DNA from 2 places in the Mesobacillus sp. MER 48 genome. Region 2 is predicted to be linked to the other one. Evidence: predicted binding sites of a transcription regulator. Region 2 holds the regulator's gene; the other holds the start of a gene.

Region 1 (3,609 bases), on a different contig from region 2:
GCCCATCCCAACTATGGCAACTACCGTATAAGGGTAGACAATCCATAAAAACATCTGCAGCATTTCCACTGCTTTCACCTCACAAAAATTACACAATCATCGGACTCCATTTAACATTCTAACCGTGCAAGTGTGAAGTGACAGTGATAAAAGTCGCCCATCCAGCTAAATTCGACATAAAAATAGGTGGAAAGACGAACTTTCCACCTAAACTTGCTCGAGAATATAATCAAGAACCCAATTCACTCCCCTGTCATCTTCCATTTGAAAGACAGGGCAGGCACAATCTTTCAATAGATTGGCCAGATTCGGGTCACGATAAAAAACCACCTTGATATTTGCAAGAACTTTCAATAATTCTAAATCTGCTTCGTTCCTTAGAATGACCGCTTTTGGATAAGCCTCGCGTTTGTAGCCTTCTATCAGGATGACATCTGTCTTGAAGCAGGATAAAACCTCTATTTCTTCAGCCAGGGACCATTGCCGATTCTCCGCGTGAAGGACGAGCCTGCCTCCACCTTCGACAAGGGAGACAACTGCTCCTGCGCCCATATGGCGGCCTGAATCCTTTTCCTCCGCGATATCCGGCTTTCCACCGTGGCCATGGTGTTTGATCGTAGCAACCTCCAGGCCAGCTGCAGAAAGCTGCTGAATCAGGTTAAGGCTCAGTGTCGTCTTCCCGCTGTTCTGATATCCTGCCACCTGGAACAGTACCGGTTTTACCAAGGCCAGTCACTGCCAACATGGTCCTCTAGCATCAGGACCTCGACCTCAGTTCCTTCTTCGAAACCTCTTGTTCCTCCCGGAAGAATCATAAGTGAATTAGCACCCGCTAAGCTCATGATAATATTCGACTTATCAAGACCGCTCGGTGTAACTGCCAGCTTTCCGTTTTCGATTGTCAAGGCACTCCTGACAAATCTTGTGAATGGATTTGCCTTAGGGAAATTGGCATCCAAAATCGCCTTTTCCTTCCTTAGATGCGGCTTATCGGTAAACAGCATTGTTCTGATGATCGGCCGGGCGAATAGCTCAAATCCTACATAGCAGGCAGATGGGTTTCCAGACAGGCCAAACAGCAGCTTGCCATCCAGCTGGGCAACCGTCGACACGCTTCCCGGACGCATCGCTACTTTATTGAACAGGACTTCCGCTCCAAGCTTTGCATAAATTTCCGGCAGGTAGTCATAGTCCCCTACGGAAACTCCCCCGGTTGTAATGAATAAATCCACTTCCTCAATCGCTTTGCTTACTGCATCAAAGCAGGTGTCAAAGTCATCAGGCAGCTGACCGAAATATTTAACTTCAGCTCCCGCCCGGAGAATCTGAGCGGAAATCATATATGAATTGCTGTTGCGGATTTTTCCCGGTTCAAGCGGCTCATGGACATCAAGCAGTTCAGTGCCGGTTGCATAAAGGCCTATCACCGGTTTTTTCGCAACAGGGACCTGAGCATAGCCAAAAGTCGCCAGCATCGCCTGGATACCAGGATTGATGAACGTGCCTTTTTTGACAAGCACTTCCCCTTCCTTTGCATCCTCGCCGCGATAGGAAACATTGTCTCCTTTATTATGCTTGCGTTTCGTTTCCATATATTTCTTTCCATCACGCTCGATTTCCTTTACTAATTCAAGCATGACCACAGCATCGGCGCCAACTGGCATTTGGGCCCCAGTCATGATCCTTACAGCCTGGAAAGGTCCCAGTTCCTTATCCGTAAGCATTCCTGCCCCAATATGGTCCACCACTTCAAATTCGACTGACTGGTTTTGGGAAGCTTCCGCTGAATCGACTGACCTTATTGCATAGCCATCGTAGGGTGCTCTGTCAAAATGCGGAACATCACTTGTGGCTTTCAGATCCTCTGATAAATAGCGCCCATAACTCTCATTGATTGAAACATATTCGATAGAGCCACTCTTTTTGTGCTCCATTACTCTCTTAACTGCCTCTCCGATTGGGATAGGATTCCTTCGCTCTAACATATAATCAGCTCCTATTGCAGGCTTCTCTTGATTGATTACCCTTTTCATTATAAGAGTAATGTAAAAATGAATACATAACAAACCTCACAGTATTCTCTCATAAAAACTTTTAAAAATATGTAGATTTTTTGTGAAGTGTGATACACATCACCAAGTAGTAATTACATTTGCTTTATGCTGAGTATGTAAACAGTATACATTTTTTATTGGAGGTTTTTTTAATGAAAATGCCTTTTGAACAACATTCACTAGTTAAAGATATTGTCAATATATTCCCTCAATCCAGTGATTTATTCAAGAGAAACAGACTCGACTTTTGCTGTGGCGGCAACCGTCCGCTATCAGAAGCCGCGTTGGAGCAGAACCTTGACGTTCCTGAATTGATGAATCAGCTGGAAGAACTTTACAAAAAACATAATGGCACAGCCGAAAACATGGAGGTATGGACCGATACAGATTCTGAAGAATTGATCGAGCATATCAAGAATAAATACCACCGTGAGCTTGAGGAAGAACTGAAAATGCTAAGCCCATATGTAACCAAAGTAGCGAAAGTCCATGGTGAACGCCACGATGAACTGTTAAAAGTAAATGAACTTTTTTATGAATTAAAAAAGGAGCTCTTAGAGCATACAGCCAAAGAGGAAGCCACAGTGTTCCCGCTGCTTCTGGAACTTGAAAGTGCTGATGTTGAAAAGCGGGCTGGAATCATTGCCGAAATCGAAGAATTAGAGAAAGAACATGATCATGCAGGCTCAATATTGAAACAATTACGCGAGATTACTGAAGATTTCAATCCGCCAATCGATGCATGCGGAACATACCGTTTAGTTTACAAGCGGCTTGAAGCCCTGGAGTCACACACATTCATGCATGTACATCTTGAGAATAATATTCTATTCCCGAGATTTATTGCATAAAAGGAAAATCGCAGGCCTCAGTAAAAAAATGACCCCTTTTTCTCAAGATGGGGTCATTTTTTGGTTGGTCTATAATGCACCTGAAAACAGTCTGGCGAAGGATTCCTTCGTTCTTTCCCAGAGTCCTCGTTTATGATATTGGACAGCACTGATTTTCTCTGAATCTTCGAGGTCCGCTTCATAATGTGCTACAAGATCTCTGATTGAACTCGTTCCAAGCAGGAAGACGTTCACTTCAAAGTTAAGATGGAAACTCCTCATGTCCATATTGGCCGTCCCAATCGAAGCGATATTCCCATCGACAATGATGACCTTTTGGTGCAGGAACCCCTTTTTATAGGAGTAAATCTCTGCCCCATTCCGCAGCAGTTCAGAAAAGTATGATCGGCTGGCATATTGTGTCAGATAGCTGTCATTGATTTCCGGAACCATGATCCTTACTTCTATTCCTTTGGCTGCAGCCACTCTCAATGCTGTCCTTATCGCTTCATCAGGAACAAAATAAGGAGTGGCAATCCAAATCGACTTAGTTGCGCAGGACATCATCGTGTAGTAAAAATCACTCATGATTCCTTGCTGTGTGTCCGGCCCGCTTGGCACTACCTGAATCGCACCATCCAGCTCATCGCTCTCATGCGGCTTTTTTTCGGCTATATAGTTCCCAAGTACCCTTTCACCGCTCACATATTCCCAATCAAGCAGGA
Region 2 (3,609 bases):
GTCGATGTCCAGATGGTTGGTCGGTTCGTCAAGAATCAAAATATCAGGACGTGTCAATAACAGCTTGGCGAGCGCAAGCCTTGTTTTCTGTCCTCCGCTTAAAGTGGAGATTTTTGTGGAATAATCAAAAGACTGGAAGTTCAGGCCGTGCAGGACCGAGCGGATGTCAGCTTCGTACTGATAGCCGCCTTTTTCTTTGAACTGGACCTGCAAAACGTCATAATCCTTCAATACTCTTTCATACTCGGACTCGTTCGACAGAATGTTAGGATCAGACATTTTTTCCTCAAGCCGGCGCAGGTCTTTTTCCATGCTGTGCAGATGATCAAAAACGGCCAGCATTTCATCCCAAATACTTTTCTCGGATTCCAGCCCGGTATTCTGGGCAAGATAGCCGATTGATGTTCCTTTCGGGCGGATGATCTCGCCGCCGTCATGGGATTCATAGCCGGCAATGATTTTCAGGAGGGTTGATTTCCCAGCCCCGTTCCGGCCGACAAGAGCAACACGATCATTGGTCTGTATTTCAAACTTGATATTCGATAAAATAAGATCAGCCGCAAAATATTTTGATAGCTGATTGACTTGTAATAGAATCATTATTTTTCACCTCTAATGCCTTAGGGATAGTGTAACCCAATCCTATTGGCTCGGCAATATGTGCGGCCTGCTACAGGCGGTAAGGCAGAAAAATTTCATCTTCTATATGTGAAGATAGAAACAAAGTTCACACACAAGTTTGTGAAAATAGTGTATTATTTGGTTGAAAGGAGCTTGAAGATGGCAGAATTTACGCATTTTAATGAAGAGGGAAGAGCGAAGATGGTCGATGTCAGTGAAAAACCTGAGACGGTCCGTACGGCAGTCGCCCATTCAAGCATTACCGTTAATGAAGATATATATGTAAGGATTACTGAAAATAAGATGAAAAAAGGTGATGTCCTGGCAGTCGCGCAGGTTGCTGGCATCATGGCAGCCAAGAAGACGTCCGAAATCATTCCGATGTGCCATCCGATTCCATTAACAGGAATTGACCTTTCGTTTGAATGGGAGCAAAATGGAAATGATTATATTTTAAATATCGCTGCAGCAGTTAAAACAAAAGGGAATACAGGGGTAGAAATGGAAGCGTTAACAGCAGCATCAGCATGCGCGCTGACTGTTTATGATATGTGCAAGGCCGTTGACAAAGGCATGGTGATCGGCAAAACCTATCTTGTGGAGAAAACTGGCGGGAAAAACGGCGATTTTAAGAGAGATGAGAAGTTAAAATAGAATACGAACAGGTGGAGGATGGAGAATGACGAATGATGCTATGAAGATTCCGCAGGCAACTGCAAAACGCTTGCCGCTGTATTACCGATTTTTATTGAACTTGCATTCTTCAGGCAAGCAGAGGGTATCGTCCGCGGAACTGAGTGAAGCGGTAAAAGTGGATTCGGCTACGATCAGAAGGGACTTTTCCTATTTCGGGGCTTTGGGTAAAAAGGGTTACGGCTACAATGTGAATTACCTGCTGACTTTTTTCCGAAAGACGCTCGACCAGGATGAACTCACGAAGGTTGCGCTGATCGGTGTTGGTAATTTAGGAACGGCGTTTTTGAATTATAATTTTTCCAAAAACAATAATACAAAAATTCAAATTGCCTTCGATGTCGACCTGGATAAGGTTGGGACGCAGATTGGCGATGTACCTGTCTATCACATGGATGACCTCGATAAAGTTGTTGTCGAGGAAGGCATCCAGGTGGCGATCCTGACCGTGCCGTCAGCGGTAGCACAGCCGATTACGGACAGACTGGTACAGGCGAATGTGAAGGGGATCCTGAATTTTACGCCCGCGAGGCTGAATGTACCGTCTTCAATCAGGATCCATCATATTGATCTGGCAGTAGAATTGCAATCATTGATTTATTTCTTGAAGCATTATCCGACAGACAGTGATTCTGAAGAATAAAAAATGGCTCCTTCGATGAAGGAGCTATTTTTTATCCATTTGTTTCAGTTTGAAATGGAACAGGATCATTCTGATGCCGGAACCGAAATCGAACGTTGCGAGCAGGACGAGCAAATAACTGAAAAATCCCCAGCCTGTATCGTTGACATTTTGGATGGCGAAATAGGTGAATAAGCTGCCTAACAAGATGTAGACAATGCCTGAAAACATAGGCGATTGCTTCATGACTTAAAATCCCCCAATAAAGCTTTGTATTTTCTCTGCTTCTTTTATCATTCTCTCAATGTCTTCCCTGAATACGGATTGAAGCAGTACAACCATTGTATTCATTGTAACATGGGCGATGATCGGCACGATGATCCGCTTTGTTTTTACATAAAGGAAGGCAAACGTAAAGCCCATCGCAGAGTATAGGATCACATGCTCCGGCTCCATATGGGCCAGTGCGAATATGACGGAACTGATCAAGGCTGCTAAGAAAAAGTTCATTTTCCTGTGCAGACTGCCAAAAATAATCTTCCTGAAGACGATTTCCTCCAAAATCGGACCGATGATCGAGCTGACGAGAATCACAACCGGAAACCTTTCAATCAGTTTGATGATTTCCTGAGTATTCTCCGAGCCCATCTCAATTCCAAGCATGCTTTCGATGCTGCCTGCAATCGACTGCGCGAACAAGGCCAGGAATACCCCGGCGAAAGCCCAGGCAGCCGAACTTGCCGGCGAAGATACTTCACGCAAATCAGCATTTATGGTTCTTTCCTTCCTTAAAATCAGCAGGATGATCAGAAGAGTCAGTGAAAAGCTGATCACAAGCCAGTATGGAATCGCAAGGGTTTGCATTTCATCAAGGCTTTTTCCCATCGCAGCACCGATGAAAGCAATGATTGGGACACCGACCAGGCTTGAAAGCTGCATAACAATATAGGCAATAATGACGTACCAGTATTCTTTTTTCAATCGAAAAAACTCCTTAATAATGCAGAAATGTATGTTCTGAAATTTTACGTAATAATATGCTGGCCTGTAAAATAAAATACGGGGATAGCTTTGCTTATCTATACACTCTCTATATTCTACTAGTAAATGATTTGAAAGTTCAAATTGTAGGGTCAGGATGAAAAAGTTGGTTGTTCGAACTTAGTATTCCCTGACTACCAGATACTTGTTAAGGTGAATTAAAAATGATTGGAGGTCCAAATGATTTATTTGGAAACATCCCGACTGATTTTGCGCGACTGGTTAAGCGCAGATTTAGAGCACTTTTGCAAAATGAATGCAGACCCGGATGTGATGAATTATTTTCCTCGTGTTTTATCCTCGGCAGAAACTGAGAGATTTTATCAGGCGATTCTTGCCGAGTTCAAAGAATACGGCTTTGGGTTATATGCGGTTGAAGAGAAGAGAACAAAAGAGTTCATTGGATTCATAGGGTTTCACAGGGCAACATTCGAATCAGATTTTACCCCGTGCATCGAAATTGGCTGGAGGCTGAAGAAAAATGCCTGGGGCCAAGGTTATGCAACAGAAGGTGCCAGGGCCTGTTTGGAATATGGATTCAAGAACCTGGGCTTTAGCGAGGTCGTCAGTTTTACAGCAGAAATCAATAAACCCTCTGTCAATGTCATGAAAAAAATCGGCATGAAACCTGT

The links. The regulator Rex, encoded in region 2, represses fermentation and respiration genes when NADH is low (regulators of the CRP and FNR family bind a similar motif). The targets are predictions, from matches to a motif close to TTGTGAAATATTTCACAA.
Region 1: the regulator Rex is predicted to act here: its motif matches at 2,121-2,138, upstream of ric (iron-sulfur cluster repair di-iron protein).

What each region holds. Positions count from the first base shown of each region.
Region 1 is NZ_JAMAUR010000002.1:84,494-88,102, reverse strand. It holds gene M3593_RS06695 (respiratory nitrate reductase subunit gamma) at 1-63, opposite strand, end outside; gene mobB (molybdopterin-guanine dinucleotide biosynthesis protein B) at 208-726, opposite strand; gene M3593_RS06685 (molybdopterin molybdotransferase MoeA) at 720-1,985, opposite strand; gene ric (iron-sulfur cluster repair di-iron protein) at 2,207-2,905, shown strand; gene cls (cardiolipin synthase) at 2,975-3,609, opposite strand, start outside.
Region 2 is NZ_JAMAUR010000012.1:55,554-59,162, reverse strand. It holds gene M3593_RS22415 (ABC-F family ATP-binding cassette domain-containing protein) at 1-600, opposite strand, end outside; gene moaC (cyclic pyranopterin monophosphate synthase MoaC) at 781-1,275, shown strand; gene M3593_RS22405 (redox-sensing transcriptional repressor Rex) at 1,301-1,957, shown strand; gene M3593_RS22400 (YdiK family protein) at 1,982-2,182, opposite strand; gene M3593_RS22395 (CPBP family intramembrane glutamic endopeptidase) at 2,186-2,917, opposite strand; gene M3593_RS22390 (GNAT family N-acetyltransferase) at 3,158-3,609, shown strand, end outside.